DNA from 3 places in the Ensifer sp. 2TAB8 genome. Region 1 is predicted to be linked to each of the others. Evidence: predicted binding sites of a transcription regulator. Region 1 holds the regulator's gene; each other region holds the start of a gene.
The links. The regulator LexA, encoded in region 1, represses DNA repair genes until DNA is damaged. The targets are predictions, from matches to a motif close to TGTTCNNNNTGTGTTCNG.
Positions count from the first base shown of each region.

Region 2: AB4Z53_RS08760 (ImuA family protein) is a predicted target of LexA. The motif match lies at 5,797-5,814, and genes of this name have one in related genera.
Region 3: radA (DNA repair protein RadA) is a predicted target of LexA. The motif match lies at 4,629-4,646, and genes of this name have one in related genera.

Region 1 is NZ_JBFRGB010000007.1:234,017-244,163, reverse strand. Features, by position in the region: gene AB4Z53_RS14925 (SDR family NAD(P)-dependent oxidoreductase) at 1-281, shown strand, start outside; gene AB4Z53_RS14920 (SMR family transporter) at 269-595, opposite strand; gene AB4Z53_RS14915 (SMR family transporter) at 582-953, opposite strand; gene AB4Z53_RS14910 (class I SAM-dependent methyltransferase) at 1,034-2,287, opposite strand; gene AB4Z53_RS14905 (cryptochrome/photolyase family protein) at 2,381-3,829, opposite strand; tRNA gene AB4Z53_RS14900 (tRNA-Asn) at 3,925-3,999, opposite strand; gene AB4Z53_RS14895 (hypothetical protein) at 4,158-4,451, shown strand; gene AB4Z53_RS14890 (thermonuclease family protein) at 4,635-5,357, shown strand; gene AB4Z53_RS14885 (methyltransferase family protein) at 5,586-6,275, opposite strand; gene AB4Z53_RS14880 (hypothetical protein) at 6,372-6,728, shown strand; tRNA gene AB4Z53_RS14875 (tRNA-Cys) at 6,972-7,045, opposite strand; gene AB4Z53_RS14870 (hypothetical protein) at 7,429-7,761, shown strand; gene lexA (transcriptional repressor LexA) at 7,846-8,571, opposite strand; gene AB4Z53_RS14860 (hypothetical protein) at 8,797-9,048, opposite strand; gene AB4Z53_RS14855 (hypothetical protein) at 9,417-10,049, shown strand.
Region 2 is NZ_JBFRGB010000003.1:146,558-156,202, forward strand. Features, by position in the region: SAM riboswitch at 1-21, opposite strand, end outside; gene AB4Z53_RS08715 (NUDIX hydrolase) at 262-723, opposite strand; gene AB4Z53_RS08720 (AAA family ATPase) at 720-1,559, opposite strand; gene AB4Z53_RS08725 (RidA family protein) at 1,668-2,048, opposite strand; gene leuD (3-isopropylmalate dehydratase small subunit) at 2,059-2,664, opposite strand; gene AB4Z53_RS08735 (VOC family protein) at 2,820-3,251, opposite strand; gene AB4Z53_RS08740 (hypothetical protein) at 3,477-3,737, opposite strand; gene AB4Z53_RS08745 (HpcH/HpaI aldolase/citrate lyase family protein) at 3,864-4,769, shown strand; gene AB4Z53_RS08750 (DUF1737 domain-containing protein) at 4,766-4,972, shown strand; gene AB4Z53_RS08755 (metallopeptidase family protein) at 5,232-5,666, opposite strand; gene AB4Z53_RS08760 (ImuA family protein) at 5,836-6,789, shown strand; gene AB4Z53_RS08765 (Y-family DNA polymerase) at 6,704-8,257, shown strand; gene AB4Z53_RS08770 (error-prone DNA polymerase) at 8,254-9,645, shown strand, end outside.
Region 3 is NZ_JBFRGB010000009.1:175,840-185,986, reverse strand. Features, by position in the region: gene AB4Z53_RS17140 (SDR family NAD(P)-dependent oxidoreductase) at 1-620, opposite strand, end outside; gene purF (amidophosphoribosyltransferase) at 633-2,123, opposite strand; gene AB4Z53_RS17130 (CvpA family protein) at 2,269-2,892, opposite strand; gene radA (DNA repair protein RadA) at 3,123-4,526, opposite strand; gene alr (alanine racemase) at 4,684-5,823, opposite strand; gene AB4Z53_RS17115 (AraC family ligand binding domain-containing protein) at 5,973-6,830, shown strand; gene AB4Z53_RS17110 (AzlC family ABC transporter permease) at 6,955-7,608, shown strand; gene AB4Z53_RS17105 (AzlD family protein) at 7,605-7,916, shown strand; gene AB4Z53_RS17100 (replicative DNA helicase) at 8,024-9,526, opposite strand; gene AB4Z53_RS17095 (MarR family winged helix-turn-helix transcriptional regulator) at 9,853-10,147, shown strand, end outside.

The DNA of each region.
Region 1 (10,147 bases):
GCCCCGGTTTCATCGATACGCCCGGCACGGCGCGGATACGCTTTCCACGTCCGGCTCTCGTCAGTTCCGAGCAGGCCGCGGATCGCATCATTGCGGGTTTGAAGTCGCGGCGCTTTGAAATCAGCTTCCCGCGGCATTTCACCTACGCGGTAAAGCTCCTGCGTCTGCTGCCCTATAGTCTCTATTTCGCGCTTGTCCGGCGGCTGACGGGTGTCGTGGCCGAGGCAAGGGAAGCGAAAAAGCATGCGGGCTCCGGCGAGCGCCGGCGTCAGGCGGTGTGAAGCACAAGCACGGCGCCGAAGATCAGGGCAAGCCCGACCCAGCCGATCGGTTTCAGCTTCTGCCCGAAGAGCAGCCGTCCGCAGATGGCCGTTCCGAAGATGCCGGTCGCGCCAAGCACAGCATAGGCGATCGCGAGTTCCATGCCCTTGATTGCCTCGGCGAGGAGCGCGAAGGCGGCAAGCACCAGCAGAATGGAAAGCGCGCCCCAGCCGCGGCGGGCAAAGCCTTCGGATTTCGTCGAGGCCAGGTTGGCGGCGACATCGAGAATGCCTGCCATCACGGCGAGCGCAAAATAGATGTTAGGCGCGCTCATTGGCTGCTCCTTCCGCCGCGGCTTCTTCCTCGTCGTGGCGCTCTCCCGCATTGACGAGCAGGATGCCGACGATCGCCATCGAAAGCCCGAGAATCTCGCGTCCGGTCAGCACGTGACCGAAGACGAAGACAGAAACGAGCGTGATGATCGCGACGCCCGAACCCTCCCAAATGGCGTAGGCGACGCCGACGGAGATCGTCTTCACGGCCTTGGCGAGGAAGACGTAGGAAAGCGCGATCGAGACATACATGACGATGTGGCCGAGATAAGAGCCGCTCGAGGACGCGGCCTTCATCACCGTCAGGCCCACCACTTCGGTCGCGATGGCGAGCGCGAGGAAAAACCATGCAAGGCGCATGCGGAACCTTCAATTGAGAATTGGATAGACCGCCTCTTAAGCGCTACGCGCGGCGCGGTAAAGACGCGCCGGATGCGTTCTTATTCGAACACGATCTGCCGGACGTCGATGTTTCGGGCCCGGAACCCGGCTTCACAGTAGTAGAAATAGAATTCCCACAGCCGCTTGAAGCGAAGGTCGAAGCCGAGCGGCTCGATCTTGTTCCAGACCGACCAGAAGCGCTGGCGCCATTCGCCAAGTGTGCGGGCGTAGTCTATGCCGAAGCCGAAATCGTTGCTCATGCGCAGGCCGACATGGCGACCGAGATCGATGAGATGTTCGCGCGTCGGCAGCATTCCGCCGGGGAAGACGTATTTCTGGATGAAGTCCGGGTTGGCGCGGTATTCCTCATAGGCTTCCGGCTTGATGGTGATGATCTGCAGTCCGGCCTTGCCGCCCGGCTTCAGGCATCGCTTGAGCTGCGAGAAATAGGTCGGCCAGAATTTTTCGCCGACGGCCTCGAACATCTCGATCGAGACGATGCGGTCATAGGTGCCTTTCTCCTCGCGATAATCCTGGAATTTGAGTTCGACGCGGTCGGCAAGACCTGCCCGGTGGATGCGTTCGCGGGCGAAGGCCAGTTGCTCGCGGCTGATCGTCAATCCCGTCACCTTGCAGCCGATTTCGCCCGCGGCAAATTCTGCAAAGCCTCCCCAGCCGCAGCCGATCTCCAGCACGTGGTCTTCGGCGCGAAGGTTGGTCGCTTCTGCCAGCGCGCGATATTTGGCCGCCTGCGCGGAGCGGAGATCGTTGGCGCCGGTTGCGTAGAGCGCCGATGAATAGGTCATGCTCGGGTCGAGCCATTCGCGGTAGAAGGCATTGCCGAGGTCATAGTGAGCGGAGATGTTGCGACGCGCGCCGGACTTCGTGTTGGCATTGCGCCAATGCAGGAACTTTTCGATCAGCTGAAGCAGGCCGCGCGCCCGGTTCGGGAAATGCTTGCCGATCTCGGCATTGATGAGGAAGAGTTCGAGAAAGGCGCCCACATCGGGACTGTCCCAGTCGCCGTCGATATAGCTCTCGGCAGCGCCGATGGTGCCGCCTGTCACGGCGCGTTGCGGCAGGTTCCAGTTGTTCAGCGTGAGGATCGCGCTCGGGCCTGCTCTCTTGCCCCTGATCACAAGTTTGCGGCCATCCGGAGCCGTGAGCATCAAGACCCCGGCCTGAAGATGCACGAGCGCGCCGAGCACCATCCGTGCCTTCAATGGGAAGTCCCTGAGGACCATCGAGAGATTCTCGGCAGAAAGCTCCTGTGCGCCGTTGAACGCGGCGAGACTTGCTTCCAGCTCACGCATACACCACCCCCTCAGCTGTTGCATCCGTAGGGTGAGCGTAGCGGCATTCGCCTGAGACGCCAACCGTGGAATTCTACCGGGGGCCTGTATTCGCTACGGTTCTCTCGGCGCGCTTGTGATCTCGCGGAACGCCGCGAGCGCGCGGTCCCGGGCCATGGCATGGTCGACAATCGGCTTTGGATAGGTCGCGCCGAGTTCGATGCCGGCATCTGCGAGGAGTGCGGCCGGAGCAGCAAAGGGGCGATGGATGTAGCGCGGCTCCAGACGTTCGAGTTCCGGCACGAAGCGCTTTACATAGGCGCCGTCCGGGTCGAATTTTTCGCCCTGGAGAACCGGATTGAAAATTCGGAAGAACGGTGCCGCATCGGCGCCTGATCCCGCGACCCATTGCCAGCTTGCTGCATTATTTGCCGGATCCGCATCCACCAGCGTGTTGCGAAACCAGGCTTCTCCCCTTCGCCAGTCGATCAGGAGATCCTTGATGAGGAAGGACGCGGCGATCATCCGCACGCGGTTGTGCATATAGCCATGCCGCCAGAGCTGGCGCATGCCGGCATCGACGATCGGAAATCCGGTCAGGCCCTTGGACCACAGGTAAAAGTCGCCTTCGTGGTCAAGCCAGTGGAAATGATCGAATCGGCGATCGAGGTTGCGCCGGGGGAGTTCGGGATAGTGAAACAGCAGATGGTAGGAGAACTCGCGCCAGGCGACCTCCTTTCGGAAGGTGGCGACACCTTCACCGCCTTCGGTCTGTAACCCTTGTGTCGCGTGCCAAATCTGCGCCGGCGATATCTCCCCGAGGGCAAGGTGGGGAGAGAGCAGGGACGTGCCGTCAGCGTCAGGAAGGTCCCGGCGAACTTTGTAATCTTTGAGCTTTTCGTCGATAAATTCGTCGAGGCGAGCGGCCGCGCCTTTTTCTCCCGGCGTCCATATTTCGCTGAACGTGGCCGCCCAGTTCGGTTTTGTTGGCAGAAGCGACCATTGGCCAAGCGGTTCGGACGACGGCCAGGTTTCCGGTGACACGATTTGTTGCGGTTCGTCGATTGGCGGAGCCGGTTCAAACTTTGAATCGAGGGCGCGCCAGAAGGGCGTGAACACGCGATAGGGGCCGCCGGTCGTCGTCAGCAGGCGCATAGGTTCATGCAGCAACTGTCCGGCAAAACTCTCGGTGGCGATCCCCTGAGCTGAGAGCGCCTTCTTCAAGGTGGTATCGGTGGCGATGCCCGAGGGATCGTAGCGGCGATTCCAATGAACGCGCTGCGCTCCTGATTTGCGCGCCACGTCGGTGAGCACGTCCAGCGGGTCGCCGGAGCGGAAAATGAGTTGCGAGCCGAATTGGGCGAGGCGAGCCCTCAACGCCTCCAGCGAATGATGCAGCCACCATCGCTGCGCAGCCCCCAGCGGACCGTTGCCGCTTTCGTCCGGCTCCCGGATATAGAGCGGAATGACGGGAGCCTCACCGACCGCGGCCGCAAGGGCGCGATTGTCGGCAAGACGCAGGTCCTTGCGGAACCAGACGATGATGGGCGCCGCCTTTGTCATGAATACCGTCTAGGTTTGGGATTGCTCACCCGGGGAACTTAGGTGCAAAATGAAAAAGAGCCATCTGCATCTCTGCAAATGGCTCTTTTAGAAAGTGGCTCCCCGGGCCGGATTCGAACCGGCGACCTGTCGATTAACAGTCGAATGCTCTACCGCTGAGCTACCAGGGATCATCCGCGCCGCTGTTTGCTGTGCGCTTCAGAAGTGAGGCTGCTAATACGCATGCTTTTCTGATTTGCCAAGCGGTTTTTTCAAAAAAAGTGACAAGTTCGGTTGCGAGGCTGTGGAGAAGTCCCCAATTGTGGGAAAAGACGCCGGATAGGGAATGATGAACAAAAACAGGAAGCAGATGCATTTCGGGATCGATCCGCAGACACGACAGATCGTGCTCGGCAAATGGCGCATCACGCTGCCGGAATCGCCACTGCTGCGTATCCTGTTGGGCTCGCTCCTGGTGTTCTGCGGCTTTCTCGGCTTTCTGCCGGTGCTCGGCTTCTGGATGATACCGCTGGGCCTCATCGTTCTTTCGCACGATCTCCCATCCGTCCGCCGCCGCCGCCGCCGTCTGGCGGTCTGGTGGGCGCGTTGGCGCGGGCGCACAAACTCGTCGAAGGGGTCGTGAGCCAAAATCGTCGCTTCCGTCTCTCGGTGGCCGTCTTCGTCAGCGCCGAACCGCACCGACCTGTCTCGTTCGATTCTTCTGCCGCCTGATTCCGAACCTGCATCTGCCTATTGAGGGGGCGGCCGAAAACTTTTCGGCAACGCATCAAACGCATAATGCGGTCGCGAATCAGGATGAGGACGCATGGCCAAAGCCACTACGAAACGTCGAAGCAGGAATTCCGGCCGGAGCAAGGGCAAGCAAGGCGGTATGGCGCCGTGGTATCTGGCCGCCGCGGCTATCGTCGGCGGCGTAGTCGCCTATGATCATCGCGCCGAACTGAAGCACTGGCCGGTGGTATCGGATGTGGTGGCGTTCACGTCCCGTCATGATTCGAAGCCGAAGCCCGCACGTGTCGCGCAGAAAGCGGACGGGCGTCCCGCGCAGCAAGCGGAGAAGCAAAAGCCAACCCCCGTGACAAGAGTTGCGCTTGCAGCTCCCGTGCCGTCGGTGGACGTCGGCGCGAACGCGCCGACACCCGCGGTGCGGCCGAATGAGGAAGTCAAAACGGCATCGATCCGCACGGATCAGTTTTATTTCTGTGGGATTCGCAACGACAACTGCGTGATCGACGGCGCCACTTTCCTCTACCACGGAGACACGATCCGCGTGGCGGACGTCGATGCACCGCGTATTCGCCAGGCAAGCTGCGACAAGGAACGTTCGCGCGGCTTTTACGCCAAGCAGCGCCTGCGCGAACTGCTGAACGCAGGTGACTTCAGGCTGGAAACGGCGAACAGTCGTCAGGACGCCAAGGCCGGTGAAAAGCTGCGGCTGGTCACTCGCGGCGATCAATCCATCGGACGCGTCCTCGTAAACGAGGGACTGGTGCGGCCGTGGACGGGACACACGACGCCCTGGTGCTGAGGCCGATATTTGCAGAACCGCAATGCCTTCGAAGGAAGACATTGCCGCAGCACGCTTCACCAATGTGGTGATTTTTCGGAGGCCGCAGCTCACGCGGTGGTGGTGTGCTGATGGCCTTCTGACTGGATCCCGCCTGTCTCGCCGATCCGCCGCCTCAACCGGTTATGGCGGCAACGGCTCCGGCGTCGCGTTCATCCGGTATCAGAACGAGCAAATCCCACCTTGGCTTCACTGTGCTGATCGCAGCTTACCCGCGTTCATGAATGGAAGAATGCGCGGGACGTCGAGTGCATAGGCGCCATAACTGGGGAACGCGGTCTGCAATACTCGTTCCTCGTTGATCATTCTGCGAAATTGCAGCAGCCACTGGACACCCCCAAGAAGTACTGACCAGACAGAAAGATTGAGGACGATCAAGCCGATGATGGCGATCTCTTCCGTTAGATGGAGCGGGTGGCGAACAACCGAGTAGGGGCCGCCCGTTATCAAGGTCCGGGCCTCCGGCATGATGCTGAAGGCGCGACCGAGCCAGAAAAGAACGAAGGCTGACGAAACCATCCCGACCACGATCATAGCCGTGCCGGCCATTTGAAGCGCCAAGCCTGTATCGGCGGGCTCGGGTAAGTATGCGATCAGCCCGAGAAGAAATGTTCCTGCCATCGCGGTCAAATAGGGCTCGAAGCCAGTGGCTGCTTTGATCGGGGGCAAGCGCGTAATGGCTACCACGCAGACCATTCCGAGGAATAGGACGGTGGCGGCGGTTGAAGTCAACGCCAAGACGTCAGCCGACTGCCATTCGTCTTTCACCACGATTTGCGCGGCGTGAACGATGCGCCGCAACATCGCGATTGCGAAATACGCGCAGATACCGAACCTGCCGATGATGTCGGCGAAGAGCAACGTTCTACCCTTCAGCATCCAAATACCTCCCCCTCGATCGCCGGTAAGAATGCCACGGTTGCGAGCGGCTTCAAGCGTAACTTTAGAAGTTGCTTAATTCGGAAGGTCGACGCCATGTTGTGGCCGCCGCAGCACGACTATGTTTTGTTGGCCACGATGTCGAAATACGTCGTCGACGGATTTATGCGTTCTTTGAAGGGTTTGGTGTGTGGGAGCTCTTTCCGCGCCACGTCCAAGTTCGACAAGGGGCCGCGCCTCTTTAGGGGCGGCAGACAGCATCGGGAGTACGTGCTGAGCCTCGAAAAGATCGGCGAGATTGTCGTCAGAATCGCGCTCGCCGAGATCGATGTGAGGGACGAGCGCTTCTTGCAGAAGGCGATGAAGTGGCAGCGACCGATCCCGTCGCGACCCTCATGGACGCTCACAGGGCGGCCCGGAGGGCGCTATGACAGCCTTCCGCAGAGACAGTGACCTGCGACGTGTTCGTAGGCGGCGCGAAGGAGAAGCGGGGTTCAAGCACCTGCAGCTGGTGAGCGGGTTTCTGGCTCAGGATTCGCTGTGAACATGTCGCATTTCATGTCGTATGGATCCGCCGTCGCCGCGTGGAAGTGCAGGGAAAGCAAGGGAATCTCGTAGCAACATCGCGTTACGCGGAAGCGGTGTTTTTCCGCTTCGCGACGACTGCAACATATTGATTATATTGGTGAATGTATTTGGAGGCCTCGCCCGGAATTGAACCGGGGTACAAGGATTTGCAGTCCTCTGCGTCACCACTCCGCCACGAGGCCTCACGGCTCGGATAACCGAGCGTTGGCGGGGATTTAGAATGATTGCAGAAAATCCGCAAGAGGCATTTTCGGAAAAAGCACAAAGCGAATTTGCGGTTCGGGCGCTTTCCACAGGCAGAACGTCTGGCAATGTCGATTGCTCCTGCCCAGCGTGCAGCAATGCTTCAAGAGGAGGTCGGAACGATTGCCTTCCTCAGCTTACTCCGGGTTGAGACACCTGGGAGCTTTCGCTCAGGCGTGCCACACGCCCGCACAAGCCACGTCTTCTAAATCCCCTGCGGATCTTATCGCTTCGGTGAAATCGGTAGAGGGGGAACGATGACTCCGCTGACATCAGCCGCATCGATAGCGTCCGTCATCATCAAGCGGAGGCAATGGCTTATATGAAAACGAAACTTGTCCTGACGGCCTTGGCCCTCTTTGCTGCGACCACATTCGAGGCGCGGGCAGAGGACCTGGTTTTCAAGCTGAAGAACAACACAAATGCAGTTCTGACTAACTTCTACACGTCGCCGGTGGGCGTCAACGAGTGGGAAGACGATGTATTCGGCCGGCAGGTTCTGAACCCCGGCGAGAACATGGAGATCACCATCGCTGACGGTCGGGATGTCTGCAAGTACGACATGCGCTTCGAATTCGAAGAGGACTCGGGCCTTGATACGACCGAAGATACGCAGGACCTTTGCGAACTCGGTGAATACACCATCCACGAGTAAGCGGCGCGTTATCGGATAAACAAGAAGAGCCTCGCTACCCCAAGCGGCAGCGAGGCTCTTCAGAGTGCCGATTTTTTCTGGAGGTCAATGGTAGCGGCGGATCAGCCCAACGAGCTTGCCCTGGATCTTCACACGATCAGGCCCGAAGATCCGTGTCTCGTAGGCAGGGTTTGCGGCCTCAAGCGCAATCGATGCGCCCTTGCGTCGGAATCGCTTCAGCGTCGCTTCCTCGTCATCCACGAGCGCCACGATGATATCGCCGGGGTTGGCGGTATTGCCATTTCGGATGATCACGGTGTCGCCGTCGAAGATGCCGGCTTCGATCATCGAGTCGCCCTTGACTTCGAGGGCGTAGTGTTCGCCGTTGCCGATCATGTCGAGCGGAACGGTGATGTCGTGCGTGTTGTTCTGGATCGCCGAGATCGGCACACCGGCAGCGATGCGGCCCATGACCGGCACGGAAACTGATGTGTTTTCGGCCACCGGCGCCGGCTTCGGTGGTGCGGCAGGGGCTGCCGCCGGCGGCTTGCCGAGGCTTCCCTCGATCACGCTCGGCGAGAAGCCGCGACGCGGCTGCTGCTGGCTGGACGCGTAGGCTTCCGGAAGCTTGATGACCTCGAGCGCGCGGGCCCGGTTCGGAAGACGGCGAATGAACCCGCGTTCTTCGAGCGCGGTAATCAGACGGTGGATGCCGGACTTCGACGCCAGGTCGAGCGCATCCTTCATCTCATCGAATGACGGCGGGACGCCCGACTCCTTCATGCGTTCGTGAATGAACAGAAGCAATTCCTGTTGCTTGCGGGTCAGCATGGCACGTCGCTCCAGAAGGCGTGAAACAAATCAAGAACAGACACTATCTGTTCCATATGTGTTCTGCAAGTGCCTAAAATTCCGTGAATTCAGTCAATTGGCGCGACTGCGCGTGCTGATTGGTCACTTTTACGGGAGCAAAGCGGGTTTGGGTGATGATTGTGTGGCCGGCAACGGCCGCATTGGACCGCATCGGGCGAATCGCGAGCGTTCTGATGGCGAGGGTCAGGCCGGCTGCGTGGCGGCGCAGGCGTCTTCGAATTCCTTCACCGTCTCGGCGCTGTTGTCTTCGGGAAGCACCGCGTCCGCCGCATCGGTTGCCACGGGCGTGTCGCCGTCATAGACGAACGACTGGATGTAGAACGCAATGGCGCCCTTCCACACGTTGCGTCCATCAATCTGGTGGCAGGGTACGGCGCTTTCGAAGTCCGTCTGCAGTTCATCGACCGTGGCGGCACTGAGCTTGACGTCAGGCATGTTAGGCGATGCGACTATCGAAGCGAGAAGCAGGGCGGCAAGCACGGTGATCGTCCACTTTGAGGCAAGGGTGGGACTACGGGGCGGTTAACGATGTGAACCGCGCTTTCGTTCCGAAGTCCAGCAAACTTGGCGATCACTCTCATGTGTTCAACAGGTCTTTGAGTTCAGGCTGTGACCGTTTTGCGCCAGAGGTGCGCGGCGGCAAGGCCCTTGATCCTGGTGCGATCGGCCGACCCGCATTCGCATCGGTTGTGCCAGTCAATGTCCTCCCTGTTGGAGTGCGCAAATCCCTGTTGTGATCGCGCCGCATTGTCTCGACAGGTTGCAAAAATACGATAACTTTGCGGGGAAAGTGGGGTGGTTGCATGCATAGATTGTCGTTGGCGGTTCTCGGTCTGTTGGTGGCGGCCGGAGCGGCCTCTGCTGAAGAGGGCCGTTCGAATATCTGGAAGCGGATCAACGCCTGGACGGTCGGTTCCGATCCGTCCTTGGGCGGCTCGTGCTACGCGGCGACGAGCTATGACGCCGGCGCGATTCTTCGTATCGGCTTCTATCCAAAGGGATCGGCGAACCTGGCGTTTCTTTCGATCGGCAATGCCACCTGGAAATCGATCGAGCCGCAAAGAGAGTATGACGTTGCCTTGCAGCTCGACCGCGGCCGCCAGTGGCCGGCCGTTGCGTTCGGCGTGGACCTCACGGGTTCGAAGGCTCTGGTCGTCAATTTTTCCAATACCGACTTCTTCACCGAATTCGTGCGCAAGAATACGCTGGCGCTGGCGTTCGAAGGTCGTGTGGTGGCGAGCCTCAGCCTGCGTGATTCGATGAAGGCCGTCAGCGAGATGTTCAAATGCCAGGAGGCCGTGAACACGCTGATGCCGAGCGGCGGACAGGGGGAGGCCGCCGATCCGTTTGCGGGCGCCGGCAACAATGCGCCGAACAATGACCCGTTTGCGGGCGGCGGGCAGAGCAAGTCGTCGAAGGATCCCTTCGCCATGTAATTCCTTGGCGTGAGCACCGGTCCGCGCGAGAGGTGAATATTCCTAAAATATTGCGTGGGTACGGGTCGCCCACCCTCGACAGTCACGCGGCGACCCAT
Region 2 (9,645 bases), on a different contig from region 1:
CAAATCACCACAGGGAATTTGATAGCGCGACAGGGCCTCGGGGGTCAAGAAAAACGATTCGGGGTGTCGTGGCCCCTCATCCCGCTGCCGCGACCTTCTCCCCGCGGGCGGGGAGAAGGGGCCTTGCCGCACCCGATCGCTCCGCCAGTCAAGCTTAGCGGCCGTTCGGCCTATCTTGATCGCCGGGTTCGCTGCCGGCCCGTCTCGGCTTGGGGGCTTACTCGTCGTCCTCGTCCCCTCTTTCCGCTTGTGGGGAGAAGGTTAGTCCTCGGGTTTAACCCGAGGAGAGGGGCTAGTCTGCAGCAGGCTTAGAGCATCCCGCATTCCATAACCTAGCCGGCGCTCAGCCTCATCCAGGCCGAGCCAGAAGAAGCGAAAGCGGATCGGGTCACCGCCGCCATAAGGCGTCATTTCCTGATGCACCCAAGTCTGGCGCTGCTCGCCGGCGAGCGCGACGTGAAAGTAGTGCCGCCGATGGCAGATCGTCCTGCCGTCCTTCGGGTAGTGGTAGTCCTGCGTGTCGAGATGGGCGAGCGTTTCCGACGGCGTCAGCCCCGTCTCCTCGATAAATTCTCTCACTGCCGCGGCCTCTGGGCTCTCGTCCGGCTCCATCGTGCCGCCAGGCACCTGCAGCGCGATCTCGGGAAAGTCCGGCTCGTCGAAGACCAACAATCGGTCGCGCCAGGTGGCGTAGATCAGGACCTTGTGGGCGTCCGGGGTCATCCGTCGCGCCGCGCCATGAAGGCGAGGCGCTCGAAGAGGTGTACGTCTTGCTCGTTCTTCAGAAGTGCGCCGTGCAGCTTCGGCAGCATGGTCTTGGCGTCGGCTCTCAGATCCGCCGGATCGACCTCGTCGGCGACGAGCAGACGGATCCAGTCGAGCGCTTCGGACGTGGACGGTTTCTTCTTCAACCCCGGCACCTGGCGGATGTCGTAGAAGGCGGCAAGGGCGGCCGAGAGCAGCGTCTTGCGGATGCCGGGGTAATGCACCTCGACGATGCGGGCGAGCGTGTCGGCGTCGGGGAAGCGGATATAGTGGAAGAAGCAGCGACGCAGAAAGGCGTCCGGCAGCTCCTTCTCGTTGTTGGAGGTGATGATGACGATCGGCCGATGACGGGCGCCGATCATCTCGCCGGTCTCGTAGACATGGAATTCCATGCGGTCGAGTTCCTGCAACAGGTCGTTCGGAAATTCGATATCGGCCTTGTCGATCTCATCGATCAGGAGCACCACGCGCCGATCGGCCTCGAAGGCCTGCCAGAGCTTGCCCTTGCGGATATAATTCCTGACCTCGTTGACGCGCTCGTCGCCGAGCTGGCTGTCGCGCAGGCGCGATACGGCATCGTATTCGTAAAGCCCCTGCTGCGCCTTGGTGGTCGACTTGACGCTCCATTCGATCAGCTCGAGGCCAAGGGCTGCGGCGATCTGGCGGGCAAGCTCGGTCTTGCCGGTGCCGGGCTCGCCCTTGACCAGCAGCGGCCGTTCCAGCCGGATCGCGGCGTTGACGGCGATCATCAGGTCCTTGTCGGCGATATAGTCGGCGGTGCCTTGAAATTGCATGGGCGTCTTCCGGGTTCAGCGTCTCGTCTGCGAAGTCCATGGACTACCGCATCTTGGCCGAAATCGGAATCGATTTGAGAAGAGATGGTGCGAGCAGAAAGTTCTGTCTCAGCCGCGAAGGGCGGTGACCTCGATCTCGATCAGCATTTCCGGGCGGATCAGATCGCAGACGATCATGGTTGCGGCCGGGCGGATCTCGCCGAAGATTTCGCCGAAAACCGGGAACACCCGGTCGGCGAAGCTGGCATCGGTGACGTAGTAGTGGTTGCGCACCACGTCCTTCATCGAGAAGCCCGCTTCCTTCAGCGCGCCCTCGATCGTCTTCAGGCAGTTGCGCGCCTGCTCCTCCACCGTCTCGGGCATGGTCATGGTGGCGTAGTCGTAGCCGGTCGTGCCGGAGACGAAGCACCAGTCGCCCATCGCGACGGCACGCGAATAGCCTGCCGTCTTTTCGAAGGGCGAGCCCGAGGAGATGAGCTTGCGCGTCATGCCGCTTGCTTTAGGCCCAGGGGCGCGAGGCGCCGACCGACTTCTCGAAGCTGTCGATGGCGGTCGCCTTTTCCAGCGTCAGGCCGATGTCATCGAGGCCGTTCAGCAGGCAGTGACGCTTGAAGGCATCGACCTCGAACTTGACCGAGCCGCCGTCCGGACCGGTGATTTCCTGGGATTCGAGGTCGACCGAGAGGATGGCGTTGGAACCGCGCGAGGCGTCATCCATCAACTTGTCGAGGTCAGCCTGGCTGACGACGATCGGCAGAATGCCGTTCTTGAAACAGTTGTTGTAGAAGATGTCGGCGAACGACGTGGAGATCACGCAGCGGATACCGAAGTCGAGCAGCGCCCACGGTGCGTGCTCGCGCGAGGAGCCGCAGCCGAAATTGTCGCCGGCAACCAGGATCTTGGCGTTCTGGTAGGCGGGCTTGTTGAGCACGAAGTCCGGGTTGACCGAGCCATCCTCGTTGTAACGGGCTTCGGCGAAAAGGCCCTTGCCAAGGCCGGTGCGCTTGATCGTCTTCAGGTAATCCTTCGGAATGATCATGTCCGTGTCGATGTTGACGACGGGGAGGGGGGCGGCGACACCGGTGAGCTTGACGAATTTTTCCATAACTTCAGGCCTTCGATTTCAGAAGAATGTTGCGCTAGCGTTTAGATGAGTTTTGCGCCGAAATGAAGGAAAATCTGTTCAAATAGGCGTCGCCGGGTGGGTGAAAATGCCCGCCCGGCGAGAGCTTCGTCCGGATTTCGATTGTCTGCAGGGACTTAGCCTGCCTTCACCGGGCTGTTCATGGCCCAGAGGACGCCGAAGGGATCGCGGAGCTGGCCGTAGCGATCGCCCCAGAACATCACCTCGATCGGCATCACGACCTCTGCGCCGGCGGCAACAGCGCGGTCCCACCAGGCATCGATGTCGTCGACGGTCAGCGTCAGGGTGAAGGCCTGGGGTTTTTCCAGCGGGTGGCCGTATTCCGGATAGGCGTCCGCCAGCATCAGCGAACTGCCATTGATGTAGAGATGGATGTGCATCGTCCGGCCCTGCTCGTCGAGCGGGTGCCGGCCCACTTCTTCACCACCGAAGGCGCGCTGGTAGAATTCCGACGCCTTGGCGGCGCCATCGACCTGAAGATAGGGCAGAAGGCCGTTCAGGACCGGTGCCGGCTGCTTCGTTTCAGTTTGCTGCGTCTGGGTATCCATGTCGTTCTCCATCCTGTTTCGAAGAGCCAGGACCGTGCTGGCCTGTCTCAAGGACGAAGATGGAATGTCCGATCCGACATGGGATCGAAAAAAAATTTGCAGCCTGCTGAATGACGGTTTTTGAAGGGCGCCAACAGGGTTCGAGCCGATCATTGATCGGCCCGATTGCGGATGACCGCTGGGGATCGATTCCGACGCCCGGGGATCGATCCCGATGCCTGGGGATCAGAGGTCGATGATCGTACCGCGACCGTCATTCCAGATGCGCATCTCGCGCTGGCCGTGGCCATGGGCGGGGCCTGCGGCAGCCGGACGCGCCGTGGCGCGGGCTGGCCTGAAATTCAGCCGTGTGGCAATGGCGCTGCCGACCACGACGACGGCGGCGATGCCGGCAAGGGCCAGCGCCAGCGAGGCGGTGAGCACAAAGGCCGCGAACGTGATGGTCAGGGCTGCGGCCGTAAAGAGAACAGAGCGAATGCTTTGCATAATCGTCACCTTTCTGAGGGCGATGTGGGGGCTCGCCTTCGGACTTGCAAGAGGCGCGCTTTGCGAAAGGGGTGCGGCGGTTCGCCTCGTCTTGCGGAACGCGGCAAAGGCGGGCACAACTGAAACATGAACAAATCGATCGAACATCACCCCGTGCGTCTGCGCCGCTCGGCGCTTTCGGTGCCGGCCGACAATGCCCGCGCGCTCGCCAAGGTCGCTGAACTCGCAACTGATGCCGCGATCTTCGATCTTGAGGATGCGGTTGCGCCCGAGCGCAAGGTGGAAGCGCGCGAGGCGCTGGTGCAGTATCTGACGGCGAGCCGGCCGGACTGCGAAATCGTCATCCGCATCAATGCGATCGGCTCCGATTTCGGTCAGCACGATCTCGCCGCAGCGCTAGCGGCCAATCCTGATGCCATTCTCCTGCCGAAGGTCGAAAGCCCGGCGGATATTCAGGCGGCGGCCGACTGGCTCGACGAGAACGACGCGCCGGAAACGTTGCGTCTCTGGGCGATGATCGAAACGCCGCGTGGGGTGATCAACGCGCCGGCAATCGCCGAGGCCGGCCGCACCTTCAGCGGCAGGCTCGATTGTTTCGTCGTCGGCCTCAACGACCTGCGCAAGGAGACCGGCGTGCCGGATCGCCCTGGTCGCCCCTATCTGATTTCCTGGCTGATGCAGATCCTGTTGGCCGCACGCGGCGGCGGCCTCGATGTCATCGACGCCGTGTTCAACGATTTCCGTGATGCGGCGGGCTTCGACGAGGAATGCCGGCAGGGCCGCGACATGGGCTATGACGGCAAGATGCTGATCCATCCCACCCAGATCGGCCCGGCGAACGAGCGCTTCGGCGTGGAGCAGGTTGCCGTCGACGAGGCGCGCGCGATCATCGCCGCCTTTGCGCTTCCGGAAAACGCTGGCAAGGGTGTCATCAATCTCAACGGACGGATGGTCGAGCGGCTGCACCTCGACCAGGCCGTGACGCTTGCCGCCAAGGCGGACCTTATCGAACAACGAAAGAGAAGATCTTGAAACTCTACCGCTTCCTGACCGGTCCTGACGACGCCTCCTTCTGCCACAAGGTGACGGCGGCGCTGAACCAGGGCTGGAGCCTGCACGGCTCGCCCACCTATGCCTTCAATGCCGATACGCAGCATATGCAGTGCGGCCAGGCGGTGGTCAAAGATGTCGAGGGCAAGGATTACACCCCGGATATCAAGCTGTCGGAACAGTAAGCAGGCCTGCCTGCTGTCGCGCAAATTTGCCCCTCTCCTCGGGTTTAACCCGAGGACTAGCCCTCTCCCCGCAAGCGGGGCGAGGGGACGCGACTGACGCTTGGTCATCGCGAATAGTCGGCACGTGAAGCCCGTTTCTGGAATTGGGTATGAATGCGAGCGGGTGCCGCGCGGTTCCTTCGCCCCGCCTTCGGGGAGAAGGTGCCGGCAGGCGGATGAGGGGGCAGCCCTCACCGCGCGGATGATAGGCAATGAAGTGTCAGCCGCCGACGTGCTCGACGCTGGCCTCGATCCGTTCCATGTCGTCGTCGGAAAGGCCGAAATGGTGGCCAATCTCGTGGATCAGCACATGGGTGATGATATCGCCCAGCGTCTCTTCGTTCTCGGCCCAATAGTCGATGATCGGGCGGCGATAAAGCGTGATCCGATTGGGGAACTGGCCGGTTTCCATGGTGAAGCGTTCGCCGATGCCGCGGCCTTCGAAGAGGCCGAGCAGGTCGAAGGGCGTTTCAAGCGCCATATCCTCGAAAACGTCGTCGCTCGGGAAGTCGGCGACTTCGATGATGAGGTCGGTCGTCAGCTGGCGGAACTCCTGCGGCAGATGGCCGTAGGCTTCCAGCGCGAGCTGTTCGAAGGTGGTGAGCGTCGGTGCGTGGCGTTCCCGCCAATCATCGGTCTGGTCAATGCGGGCCATAGGCACTCCTTGTTGCCCTCCATATAGCGATTTTGCCTTTGTTTTTCGAGTGTTGAATTCCTTGACCACAGGGACAGGAATAAATTCTTAGAATTGGCTGTTGACTCATTTAGGAAGCTCTGGAATCTAATAGAACATAACATGAACATTCTGATGGGAGTTGACCGTCATGGCCGACAAAGCCGTGGAGCGGGAGACGGTACTTTCGCTCCGAGAAACCATAGCCAGGATCGAAAACCGTCGGCTTCCGGGCGTCGTGCGCGCCGCCAAGGCGGCCGATCCCGGCGGCTTCCGTCAACGTGAGGAAGATGAGCCGGGGCGCAAGGCGCTGGCGCTTGGCGTTCGGGATCTAGACGCGCTTCTCGAAGGCGGTCTGCCGCTCGAAGGCATGACGGAAATCCGCAATGCCGAAACGCGTGATGCCGGTGCTGCCGCCGGGTTTGCTGCCGCACTTAGCGTGCTCTGTCAGCAGGCGCGCCTGGAAAAGGGCGAGTCGGTGGCGCCCGTACTCTGGATCAGCCAGGCAATGGCTTCCAACGAAGCGGGCATGCCCTACGGGCTGGGTCTCAAGGCTTTCGGCCTCGATGTCCGCGGCCTCGTCTTCAGCCTGCCTCGTACGGTGAAGGATGCGCTCTGGATCGCTGAAGCCGCGCTTTCCGTCCCGACCTTCTGTGCCGTGATCCTTGAAATTCGCGGCAATCCTGCAGCCCTGGCGCTTAGCGAAAGTCGGCGCCTGCATGTCCGCTCACGAGCGGGCCATATCCCCCTTCTGCTTCTGCGCCAGTCCGGACACGAGGAGGCCAGCAGCGCCTTCTTCCGCTTCCTCGTCGAGCCGGCCCCGGCGCGCGAGCGCGCCCTACCGGATGGATCGATGCTTCGCGGCAGCATCGGCCATCCCGTCTTTCATGTCATTGCCGAGAAGAGCAGGGCTCCTGCGCCGCTCGGCTTCTTCCTGGAGTGGAACCCCCATGACCGCCGCCTTTACCCCGTCGAGCCCCTACCAGCCGCTGCTGCGGCAGATCCAGAACCAGCGCATTCTGTCGCTCGCCTTTCCGCATCTTCCGGCCGATCGGGTCGCGCGCAAGCGTTGGGGGAACTCGTGGCTTTCCCGCGGGCGTCCTGAACATCCGCCCGTCGTCTTCGCCGACAAGGTGAAGAGCGCGATGCGCCTCGTCGCGCTTGAGGGTTACGCCGAGAAACGTGGATTTCACATTGGTCAGGGCGTTGCCGAAGCTCGGGCCATGTGTCCCGAGATCGACGTGCTGCCGGCCGATCCCGCCGCCGACCGGGCGCTGCTTGCAGGCCTTGCGGATTGGTGCAGCCGCTATACGCCGCTCGTCGCGCTCGATGGCGACAGTGGCCTCTTTCTCGACATCACCGGTTGCGCTCATCTTCTCGGCGGGGAAAAGGCGCTGCTCGACGATCTGCTCGCGCGCCTTTTTCATCTGGGCGTCGAGGCCCGGGCGGCGATCTCCTCGTCCGCCGGGCTCTCCTGGGCGGTGGCGCGTTTCGGCTCAGACGATATCCTTGCCGAGGACGAGGCGGCGCGGGCGCTGGCACCACTGCCGATGGCGGCTCTTCGGTTGCCGCAGGAAACGATCGAAACGCTTGGCCGGGTCGGGCTCAAGCAGATCGGCGACATCATCGCGGCACCGCGCGCGCCGCTTGCCCGCCGGTTCGGTGCAACCCTGCTTCTGCGCCTCGATCAGGCGCTGGGGCGGGAGGACGAACCGCTATCGCCACGGCTGCCCGTCGCGGCCCTTTCGGCAGAGCGGCGGCTCGGCGAACCGGTCCAGGGCGAAGACGATATTTTGGGCCTGACGGAAGAACTGGCGCTGCGGCTGAAGCCGGAACTGGAAAAGCGCGGGGAGGGCGGGCGCCTGTTCGAACTGCTGCTCTTCCGTGTCGATGGCGCGGTCTTCCGCATCGCCGCCGGCACATCTTCGCCGCTCAACGAACCGCGGCGCGTCGCCGGTCTTTTCCGCGAGCGCCTGCAGGCGGTGCATGAGGATCTCGATGCCGGCTTCGGCTTCGAAATCTTGAGGCTCTCGGTGCCGAAGAGCGAAAAATACGAGGTGATGCAGGAAGATTTTTCCGGCACGCCGGATCGCGAGCGCCCGCTTGCGGCCTTCGCCGATCGGGTCATGGCGCGCTTCGGAGCGGAGAGCCTCATGGTGCCAGCTCTCTCGGAAAGCCATGTTCCGGAGCGGGCAGCGACCTTCCGCCCGCTTACGGACATGGCGCTGATCAGCAAGGCCGGGGAGCCGGCCGCAAACATCCCGGCGCCCCTGCTTGCCGCGGCGGCCCGGCCGCAACGGCTCTTTCCAAGCCCCGAGCCGGTAGAGGCGGTCGCCGAGGTGCCGGAGGGGCCGCCGAGAAGTTTTCGCTGGCGGCGCACGCTGCACCGCATTGCGCGAGCCGAAGGGCCTGAGCGGATTGCCGGCGAATGGTGGCTTGATGGTGAGCCGGCGCTGGAACGCGATTATTTCCGGGTGGAAGACGATAGCGGTCGGCGGTTCTGGCTGTTTCGCGAGGGCCATTATGGCGCGAGCGCTCCGCCGCGCTGGTTCATGCATGGAGTCTTCGCATGAGTAACGCTGTGCCCTATTTCGAGATCGGCGCCTGGTCGAACTTTTCCTTCCTCGAAGGCGCTTCCCATCCGGGCGAGATGGTTGTTGCGGCAAGCCGCCTCGGCATTGGCGGCCTCGGCATTGCCGATCGCAATACCGTCGCCGGCGTGGTGCGCGCGCATGCGCAGGCCAAGGTGGAGAAATATGCCTTCCAGCCAGGCGCGCGGCTCTCCTTTGCCGAAGACCTGCCTGACGTGCTCGCCTATCCCTTAAATCGCCGCGGCTGGGGCAATCTCTGTCGGATGCTGAGTGCCGGAAACCTGCGCGCCAAGAAAGGCACCTGCACGCTCTACGAGACCGATCTCATCGAATGGGGCGAGGATCTCTTGCTTGCCGTGCTGCCCGGCCCGGTGATCGGCGCGCCGGAGGCAACCCTGCTTGCCGATTTCCTCAAGCGGTTGAAGCCGCATTTCGCCGACCGGCTCTATCTGGCGCTGGTGCCGCGTTATGACGGCTTCGACCAGTTTGCCTTTGCCGGGCTTGCGACCATTGCCCGCCATGCGTCAGTCAGGCTCGTCGCCACCAACAGCCCGTTGTTTCATGTCGCTGACCGGCGGCCGCTTGCCGATGTCGTCACCGCGATCCGCGAGCATGTGACGATCGCTGCCGCCGGCTATCGGTTGCACGCCAATGCCGAACGACATCTGAAGACGCCCGCCGAAATGGCGCGCATCTTCCGCGATTATCCGGAAGCGATCGCCAATACCGGGCATTTCTTTGGGCGTCTGAAGTTCTCGCTGTCGGACCTCGAATATCAATATCCGGATGAGAGCATTCCTGGCGAAACACCGACACAGACGCTGCGGCGGCTGACGAAGGAGGGCGCGCGCGAACGGTATTCCGGTGAGATTCCTGAGAAGGTTTCGACGCAGATCGAGTATGAGCTCGAGCTGATCGCCGGCAAACGTTACGAGCCCTACTTCCTGACGGTGCGCAACATCATGCAGTTTGCGCGTGGCGCCGAAATCCTGTGCCAGGGCCGCGGTTCGGCGGCGAATTCCACCGTCTGTTACTGCCTGAGGATTACCGAAGTCGACCCGCTTTCGACCACCCTGCTTTTCGATCGCTTCCTCTCGACCGAACGGGACGAGCCGCCGGATATCGACGTCGATTTCGAGCACGAGAAGCGGGAGAGGGTCATCCAGCATATTTATGAGACCTATGGCAAGGAACATGCGGGGCTGACTGCCGCCGTCATCAGCTACCGGGCACGTTCCGCCGGTCGCGAGACCGCCAAGGCTTTCGGGTTCTCAGAAGATGTACAATCGGCGCTTGCCGGCTCGGTCTGGGGCTGGTCGGTCGCCGATCTCTCGGAACGCGAGGCGCAGGCCGCCGGTCTCGACACGAAG
Region 3 (10,147 bases), on a different contig from region 1:
ACGGTCTCCGGATCCTCGCCGGGCATCGCCTGGGCGCGCATGGCGGTGCGCGTTGCGCCCGGATCGACCGAGAGGATGCGCAGCGGCAGGCGCTGCGTTTCGCCGGCCCAGGTGCGGGCCAGCGCCTCGACGGCAGCCTTGGAGGCGGAGTAGGGGCCCCAGAAAGGCTTGCATTTGTGTGCGGCGCTCGAAGACAGGATCAGCGCGCGGCCGGCATCCGACTTGATCAGCAGCGGCTCCAGCGAACGGATCAGCCGCCAGGTCGCGTTGACGTTGATGTTCATCACCTTTTCAAACACCTTCGCCTCGAAATGGCCGATCGGTGAGATCGTGCCGAGAACGCCGGCATTGGCGACCAGGATATCGAGTTTACCCCAGCGCTCGTTGATGGCGCCGCCGAGCTTGTCGATCGCCGCCATGTCGGCGAGGTCGAACGGCACCAGCGTGGCCGAACCGCCCGCCGCCTTGATTGCGTCGTCGAGTTCCTCGAGGCCGCCGACGGTACGCGCGCAGGCGACGACATGGGCACCGGCCTTGGCCAGTTCGAGAGCGGTGAAATAGCCGATACCGCGCGACGCGCCGGTGACCACGGCCACCCGGCCTTTGAGATCGATCGTCATTTTGTTTTCTGATTATCCGTTGCTGGCGAGAACCGAAAGTTTGCGGACATTGCTGGCGCCTTCCTGGTCGAGAAGGCGGGTCGGATAGTCCCCGGTGAAATAGTGGTCGGTGAATTGCGGTGCCTTGGGATCGCGCTTTTCGCCGCCGACTGCCTCATAGAGGCCATCGATCGACAGGAACTCGAGCGAGTCGGCGCCGATATAGCGGCACATGGACGCGAGGTCGGCATGCTGGTTGGCGAGCAGCTTGTCGCGATCCGGGGTGTCGATACCGTAGAAGTCCGGATGGAAGATCATCGGGCTGGCGACGCGAACATGTACTTCACGCGCGCCGGCATCCCGCATCATCTGCACGATCTTCACAGACGTCGTGCCGCGCACGATCGAATCGTCGACGAGGATAACGCGCTTACCCTCAATCATCGCGCGGTTGGCCGAATGCTTGAGCTTGACGCCGAAGGCGCGGATCTGCTGCGTCGGCTCGATGAAGGTACGGCCGACATAGTGGTTGCGGATGATGCCGTATTCGAACGGGATGCCGCTCTGCTGCGCATAGCCCAGAGCCGCCGGCGTGCCGCCATCCGGGACCGGAACCACCACGTCCGCCTCGATGGGCGCTTCCTTGGCGAGGTTGATGCCCATGTTCTTGCGCGAAACGTAAATGCTGCGGCCACCGACGACCGAATCCGGCCGGGCGAAATAGACGTATTCGAACAGGCAGAGCCGCTCCGGCTGCGATAGCTCGGGCTTGCGTGCATCGATCGAGATCGAACCGTCGGGCTGGATTTCGCAGATGATCACTTCGCCGTTCTCGACGTCGCGAACATAGGTCGCGCCGATGATGTCGAGTGCGCAGGTCTCGGAGCAGAAGATCGGCTTGCCGTCGAGTTCGCCCATGACGAGCGGGCGGATGCCGATCGGATCGCGCGCAGCGATCAGTTTGGTACGCGTCATCGCCAGCATCGAATAGCCGCCTTCCATCTGGCGGATGGCGTCGATGAAGCGGTCGGACGAGGAGGTCTGCTTGGACCGCGCAATCAAGTGCAGGACGACTTCAGTGTCGGAGGTCGACTGACAGATCGCGCCGTCGGCAATCAGTTGCCGGCGAAGGGTGAGGCCGTTGGTAAAGTTGCCGTTATGGGCGACCGCGATGCCACCGACTTCGAGTTCGGCAAAGAGCGGCTGCACGTTGCGCAGCGCCACTTCGCCTGTCGTCGAGTAGCGGGTATGGCCGATCGACATGAAGCCCGGCAGCTTCGCCAGCGTCGCCGGATCCGTGTAATGATCGCCAACGAGGCCCATGCGTTTCTCGGTGCAGAACTGCTTGCCGTCGAAGGTGACGATGCCGGCTGCTTCCTGGCCGCGATGCTGGAGCGCATGCAGGCCGAGCGCCGTCAGCGCCGCCGCGTCCGAGTGCCCCAATATGCCGAAGACGCCGCACTCTTCGTGCAGCTCATCACCTTCGAGTTCATCGTGGATTTCCATGGATCTCAGATCGGTCATCACAGTCGCCTTTGCTCCGTACCGGTGCGCATATCGTGATCAGGCCCGCCGTCTTCAAGCGATCTTAGCTGAAAACGGCTGCAAGCGTTATTCCCCAAAAGGACAAAGCCCGCGGGGCGGGCTTTGTCGGCAAATCGTTCCTGTCTCAGCCGTTGGTGGCCGGAGCGTCGTCGGCGGGCGCCTGTTCCGGCGTCGTCGTCGGTGCCTGGCCGGGTGCCGTTGCCGGTGCTTCGCCTTCACCTTCGCCGGTCGTATCCTTGCCGCGCAGGCGGTCGAGAATGGTGGCGTCGGCTTCTTCCGGCAGCAGCGCAATCAGCTTGTTGCCGAGATTGTCAAGCAGCGGTTTCGACTTGGCGTGGGTGACCCAGCCCGGCTGTTGCTGCGGTGCGACGAGCCAGTTGAAGAACAGCATGGCGACGACGACCAGCAGAATGCCGCGAGCGGCTCCAAACAGGAAGCCGAGCGTGCGGTCGAGCGCACCGATGCGGCTGTCGATGATGAAATCGGCAATCCGCATGGTGATGAAGGAAATGATGATCAGCGCAACCAGGAAGATCACCGCCGCCGATCCGATCAGCGCGACGGTATCGCTATTGGTGTACTGCTTGGCATAGGGCAGAAGCTGCGGGTAGAGGAAATAGGCCGCCGCGGCCGCACCTACCCAGCTCGCGACCGAGAGCACCTCGCGCGAGAAGCCTCGAACCATGGCCAGGATTGCGGAAAACAGGGCGACGCCGAGAACGATACCGTCGAGAATTGTAATGGGCATTTTGTCCTTACTCCGGACCCGGTTCGTCCGGGTCTCCTCAAGCCTATCCGCCATCGGCCCTGCCTTATGTCCAGGGCATTTGCAGCCTGCTCGCGGCCCTCACAGCGCCGCGCGTCTTTCGGACGCGCAAAGGTCGCTGCAACGCTCAGATCTGCTGCATAAATTTGTCCCTAGATCGATCCCGATCTAAGGGCTTATGCAGTAGAGGACGGTTTGCGACATCCGCGTCTTCAGTCCTCGTTTTCCGCCGGTCTCAGCGCGTTTCGCGAACCCGCGATGCGCGCCACCAGATCCGGCAGGCTTTCCATTTCGCTCCATCGGCCATTGCCGTTTTTCGGCAATTCGGTGGACGCGGACGGCAGGACCGCCTGTGAGAACCCGAGCTTCTCGGCTTCTTTAAGGCGTTGTGCGGTATGCGCAACCGGCCGGATGGCGCCCGACAAGCTGACTTCGCCGAAATAGACGCAATCCGCAGGAAGGGCAAGCCCGGCAAGCGATGAAACCAGTGCGGAAGCCACAGCTAGATCGGCAGCGGGCTCGGAAATGCGGTAACCGCCGGCAATGTTGAGATAGACGTCGTGCTGGCCGAGCCGTACCCCGCAGTGCGCTTCGAGCACGGCGAGGATCATCGACAGGCGGGCGGAATCCCAGCCGACGATGGCGCGCCGCGGCGTGCCGAGCGATGTCGGGGCGACGAGCGCCTGCACTTCGACGAGCACGGGGCGGGTACCTTCCATGCCGGCAAAAACTGCCGCGCCCGGGGATTTCTCGTTGCGCTCACCGAGAAAGAGTTCCGATGGGTTGGCGACTTCGCGCAATCCCTTGTCGGACATCTCGAACACGCCGATCTCGTCGGTCGGCCCGAAGCGATTCTTGACGGTGCGCAGAATGCGGTAATGGTGGCCGCGGTCGCCTTCGAAGTAAAGCACGGCATCGACCATGTGCTCGACGACGCGCGGTCCGGCGATCTGGCCTTCCTTGGTGACATGGCCGACCAGAACGACGGCGGTTCCCGTCTGCTTGGCAAAGCGGATCATCGCCTGGACGCCGGTGCGGACCTGGGTGACGGTGCCGGGTGCCGAATCGACGATGTCGCTCCAAAGCGTCTGGATCGAGTCGATGATCACCAGATCCGGTCGCTTGCCTTCGGAAAGCGTTGCCAGGATGTCCTCGACATTGGTTTCGGCGGCGAGCAGCACGTCGCTGTCGGCAGCACCCAGGCGCTGCGCGCGCAGACGTACCTGTGCCACGGCCTCTTCACCCGAGACATAGATGACGCGGTGCTTGCGGCGCGAGAGGGCGGCGGCCGCCTGCATCAGCACGGTCGACTTGCCGATGCCGGGATCGCCGCCGACGAGCAGCGCCGAGCCGCGCACGAAGCCGCCGCCGGTCACCCGGTCGAGTTCGGAAATGCCTGTCTGGATTCGTGGCGCATCTTCGATCTCGCCGGAAAGCGTGGTGAGCGCAACCGGCCGCCCCTTCTTTGGCGCCCGCGAAGGTCCACCACCGATGCCGGCCGTCGGATCGTCCTCGATGATCGTGTTCCATTCGCCGCAGCCTTCGCATTTGCCCACCCAGCGGGTGTGGATGGTGCCGCAGTTCTGGCAGATGAATTGTGTGCGGGCTTTCGCCATCAGGGTCGACTTTCGAAATCTGGAAGGGTCATCGGCGCTCGCGCGCGGCGATGCGTCAGTGACGGGAGAATCACTTGTGTCGTCACATAATGCCGCGAAACGCGGAACAAAAGGTGAATTTTAATGAAGGCCGCAGGGAAAACGCAGGAAAACCGCGTCAGATGGCGCCTACATAGTTCCTGATGTACCGACGCCCGAGGCTGGTCAGCAATTCATAGCCGATCGTCCCTCCGGCGCGCGCCACATCGTCGATGGCGATGTTGCGGCCGAAGAGCTCGATGTAATCGCCCGGCCGCGCTGCATCTGCCGGCAGGTCGGTGACGTCGAAGAGGCTGAGGTCCATGGTGACGCGACCCACATGCGGCACGCGCTTGCCGTGCAGGAAACCGAATGCTCCTGATGGCGTTGCCTGCCGCAGAGTCACGCCGCCGCCGGAGACCGAGCGATGGTAGCCATCGGCGTAGCCGACCGCGACGGTGGCAATGCGGCTGTCCCTGTCGAAGCGGGCAGAGGCGCCGTAGCTCGCCGTGCCGCCAGCCGCGACTTCGCGGATCTGAATGATCCGGGCCTCGGCGGTCACGACCGGGGTCATCGGGTTGGCGATGTCGTTGACCGCTTCGCCGCCATAGACGGCGATGCCCGGTCGGGTGAGATCGAAGTGATAGTCGGGCCCGAGGAACACACCGCCGGAATTGGCAAGGCTGGCATCGACGCCTTCATAGGCGGCCGTCGCTTCGCGGAATCGCCCGAGCTGGTAGGCGTTCAGCGGATGCTGCGGTTCGTCGGCACAGGCGAGGTGGCTCATGATCAGCACGGGAGAGAAGCTTGCGGGTCGCGCCGGGTCGTTGGCAAGCGCCACCGCTGCCTCGACCGTCAGGCCCAGTCGGTTCATGCCGGTATCGATATGCAGGACGCAGGGGTAGTCACCGCGCTCGGAAAGTGCTGACATGAACACGGCAAGCTGCTCATCGGAATTGATGACGGGCACCAGGTCGTTGTCGAAGAAGAGCTCTTCGTTTCCCGGCCACATGCCCGCGAGAATGTAGATGCGCCCCTCCGGAACGAGCGGCCGCAGTTCCTCGCCTTCCTCGGCATTGGCCACGAAGAAGTCGCGCGCACCGGCAGCATAGAGGGCAGGGGCTGCTTGATCGATGCCGAGGCCATAGGCGTCCGCTTTGAGGACCGCCGACGCCCGCGCCTTGCCCGAGCGCGCGTTCATTGTCCGCCAGTTATCGGCAAGCGCGCGCAGATCGATCGTGAGGCGGTTGGAAGCGGAGAGGAATTCTGGGGGGAGCATGCCGGACACCTTCGTGGACGATCCAAAGAGCAATACAGCCAACGGCCGGTGGTCGCAAATACTCCCCCGCCGCCCGCGCGAAACGGCCCCGCGTGGAACGGAGCACTTTTGTGCAAGACGGAGCCGGTTGGGTTCACTATTGTTTCCGCATGCAGACGATTTCGCAGCAGCAGGCCATCGATGACACGCCGATTGAGGGCGGCGAGCGTACACGCTTCTGGCGGGACGCTCGTTTCATGGGGATGGAATGCCTGACGGCGACCTTCATCACCCATGAATTCGCGCCGCATGCACACGAGACCTTCAGCATTGGCGCCATTGAGGCGGGTTCACAGATCAGCAAGATCAAGGGCGAGCGCTCGGAAGCTGGTCCCGGGGACTTTTACCTGATCAATCCCGACGAAATCCACGACGGTCACCCCGGCGGCAGCGGCTACCGTTACCGCATGGTCTATCCGAGCGCCGATCTGCTGGTGAATATCATAGAGGATGTGACCGGTCGCGCCTTCAGGGGAACGCCGTCGTTCTCGAAGCGTGTTCTGCAGGACCCGGACCTCGCCTTGTCCTTTCATCAGGCGCACCGAACGCTTGAGCTGGCCGGCGGCACGCTCGAGGCCGAAGAAAGAATGTTCGGTGTGCTTGCGGCGATGTTCGAAAGGCACGGCAGTACGATCATCACTCCGATCGAGACGCGCGAGCAGTCCGCCGTGCATCGGGCCCGGGATTTCCTCACCGAGAACTACGCCGACGATGTCGGGCTCGAGGAACTCGCCAAGGTCGCAGGGCTCAGCCGCGCGCACCTGATCCGCGCCTTCCGCAAGGAATTCCATATCACGCCGCATGCCTTCCTCACCGACAAGCGCGTTCGTGCTGCCAAGACCTTGCTCAGGCATGGCTGGTCGGCGGTGGATGCCGCCTATCAGTGCGGCTTTGCCGATCAGGCGCATTTCAGCCGCCATTTCAAAGCCCGCACCGGCGTGACACCCGGGGTCTTCCGCGCCGGCTGATCACTTTCGTTCAATACGGGACCTGATGTGCGGTCTAGACGTTCTCCGTTTTCGCATGGGAATGGAGACCGGGACGTTGCAGGAGAGAAGTACATTTCAGGAATTTCGGGCCGCGGCGATGGCGATGACGCCGCTGATCGTCGCCGTCATGCCGATCGGCCTGGTGTTTGGCGCGGTGGCGGCGGGCAAGGGGCTGACACCGGCTGAGGTGACGCTGATGAGTGGGCTGGTCTTTGCTGGCGGGTCGCAGTTCGTCGCCATGGATATCTGGACGCATCCGGCGTCCTGGGCGGCCCTCGGTTTCTCGGCTCTGCTCGTCAACATCCGTCATGTGCTGATGAGCGCCTCGATCGGCGGCAAGCTTCACAGCTTCTCTGGGCCGGCACGCTATGCGTCGATGCTGCTTCTCGCCGATGAAATCTGGGCGATGGCCGAGATGCGCGCGGGTAACGCCAAGCTGACGCCGGCCTGGTATGTCGGCCTCGCCATTCCCTTCTACTGCGCCTGGGTGCTGACGAGCCTGACGGGGGCAATGCTTGGCGCCTTGCTGGGCGATCCGAAGGTCATCGGTCTCGACTTCGCCTTCCCGGCCGTTTTCATCATTCTGGTCATGGGGTTCTGGAAGGGCCGAGAAACCGGCGCCGTCCTGGCCGCAAGCGCTTGTGCGGCCGTGGTCACGCATCAATTGCTGCCGGGCGTCTGGTATATCGCTGCCGGGGCTGCCGCAGGCGTCGTCGTGGCCATGCTTTCAGGCGGACGCAAGGAGGCCCACGCGTGATCGTCGATCTCAACACATTGCTTGCGATTTTCGCCATGGCGGCCGCGACAATCGCGACCCGTATCGGCGGGCTCGTGCTCATCCGCTACGTGACGATCGGAGAGGGGCAGAAACGCGCCCTTGAGGCCATTCCGCCGGCGGTTCTGATGGCGGTCATCGCTCCGACGGCACTGGTTACCGGTCCGGCCGAAACGATTGCGGCTGCGGCGACGGCCGTTGCTGCAACCAGGCTGCCGCTCCTGGCATCCGTTGCCGTCGGGGTAATTTCGGTAGCGCTATTGCGTCAGGTTTTGGGCGGCGCCTGGTAGATGACGGTGGCGGTTGGCCCCAAGGTTAGGCGGCTTTTCGTGAAGTAGAGCGGGATGGGAAACCGCAAACATTTTTCCCATCCCGCTCCGGCCGCCCCCACGGAACGTCAGTGTTCTTCGTATTGGGTGAAGGAGGGATCGGCAAGGTCGGTGAATCGCGTGAATTCCGACTGGAAGGCGAGCTTCACGGTACCGGTCGGTCCGTGACGCTGCTTGGCGATGATCACGTCTGCCGTACCCTTCACCTGCTCCATCTTCATCTTCCACTCTTCGTATTTCGGATCGAACTCGTCGCGCGGCTCCAGGTTCTTCACGTAGTATTCTTCGCGGAACACGAAGAGCACGACGTCGGCGTCCTGCTCGATCGAACCCGATTCACGAAGGTCGGAAAGCTGCGGGCGCTTGTCTTCGCGGCTTTCCACCTGACGGGAGAGCTGTGATAGCGCGATGATCGGAACGTTCAGTTCCTTGCCGAGCGCCTTCAGGCCCGTGGTGATCTGGGTGATTTCCTGTACGCGGTTGTCGCTCGACTTGCCCGAGCCGGTCATGAGCTGGATATAGTCCACCACTAGGCAGTCCAGGCCGCGCTGGCGCTTCAGACGACGGGCGCGGGCGGAAAGCTGGGCGATCGAGATACCACCGGTCTGGTCGATATAGAGCGGCACCTTCTGCATCATCTGCGAGCAGGCCACGAGCTTTTCGAAATCGGCCTCGGAAATGTCACCGCGACGGATCTTCGACGAGGACACTTCGGTCTGCTCGGAGATGATACGGGTTGCCAGCTGTTCGGACGACATTTCGAGCGAGTAGAAGCCGACGACACCGCCGTTTCTGGCCTTGAAAGAACCGTCGGCCTGGACTTCGGGTTCGTAGGCGGCTGCGATGTTGTAGGCGATGTTGGTGGCAAGCGAGGTCTTGCCCATGCCGGGGCGCCCTGCAAGCACGATCAAGTCCGAGCGCTGCAGGCCGCCCATGCGGGCGTCCAGCGACAGGATGCCGGTGGAAATGCCGGAGAGGCTGCCGTCGCGCTCGAAGGCAGCGCCCGCCATGTCGATTGCAAGCGCCACCGCGTCGTTGAACGACTGGAAACCGCCATCGTAGCGGCCGGTTTCAGCGAGTTCGAACAGGCGGCGTTCGGCGTCTTCGATCTGGCCCTGCGGCGGCATGTCGAGCGGCGCGTCGTAGGCGATGTTGACCATGTCCTCGCCGATCGTGATCAGCGAGCGGCGAAGCGCCAGATCGTAGATCGCACGGCCATAGTCTTCGGCGTTGATGATCGAAACTGCTTCGGCGGCAAGGCGCGCGAGGTATTGCGCGACGGTCAGGTCGCCGACCTTTTCGTCAGCCTTGAGGAAGGTCTTGATGGTGACCGGGTTCGCTGTCTTTCCCATACGGATGATATCGCCGGCTACCTCATAGATCTTGCGGTGCAGCGGCTCATGCAGATGGACGGGCTTCAGGAAGTCCGAGACGCGATAGAAGGCGTCGTTGTTGACGAGGATCGCGCCGAGCAGAGCCTGTTCGGCTTCAAGGTTGTTCGGCGCCTCGCGATAGTGCTGGTCCACCTGATCCTTGCTGATAGGGGATAGCTTTCGCGCCGCGTCATTCATGTCGTTTTATCTCTGCCTCTATGTGGTGTGGCACCGGTTTGCGATCTACCGCGAGCCGGGTCAAGTGCAGGGGGGACACACTCACAAAGCGTCTCATCAGAGCCTCGCGCTTTTCCCGTTGTTCGACTGATCCACAGGTCAAGTTCACAAAAGCGTAGATTCTCGCCTTCCCACAAAGTTGGACGTTGACGAGCGAATCACCCAACCGGGCTAGGCAAGTGTAGCCCTCTCTCCATTCCGCTCAAATCTCCATCTTGAAAATCGGCAGCGATTGGATTAGATAGAGACAAAATAATTAGCATGCTAGTAATATGGAAAAGGTATCAATGTATCAGCCGACCGTGAACCGCGAATTGTTCGATGCCCTGTCGCTGCTCAATCGCAAGCTGCGGGCCGTGTTCGATGCTCGGGTGAAGGAGAGGGGGCTGACGCTGTCGCGGGCCCGCGCGCTTTTCGCCTTGACCAAGAAGGATGGCTTGAACCAGCGCGAGCTTGCCGATGAGCTCGATATTGAAACCCCGACTTTGGTGCGCCTGCTCGATGGCATGGAGAAGCAGGGTTTCATCGAGCGGAGGGTCGAGGCCACCGACCGGCGCGCCAAGCAGATCCACATGACCGACT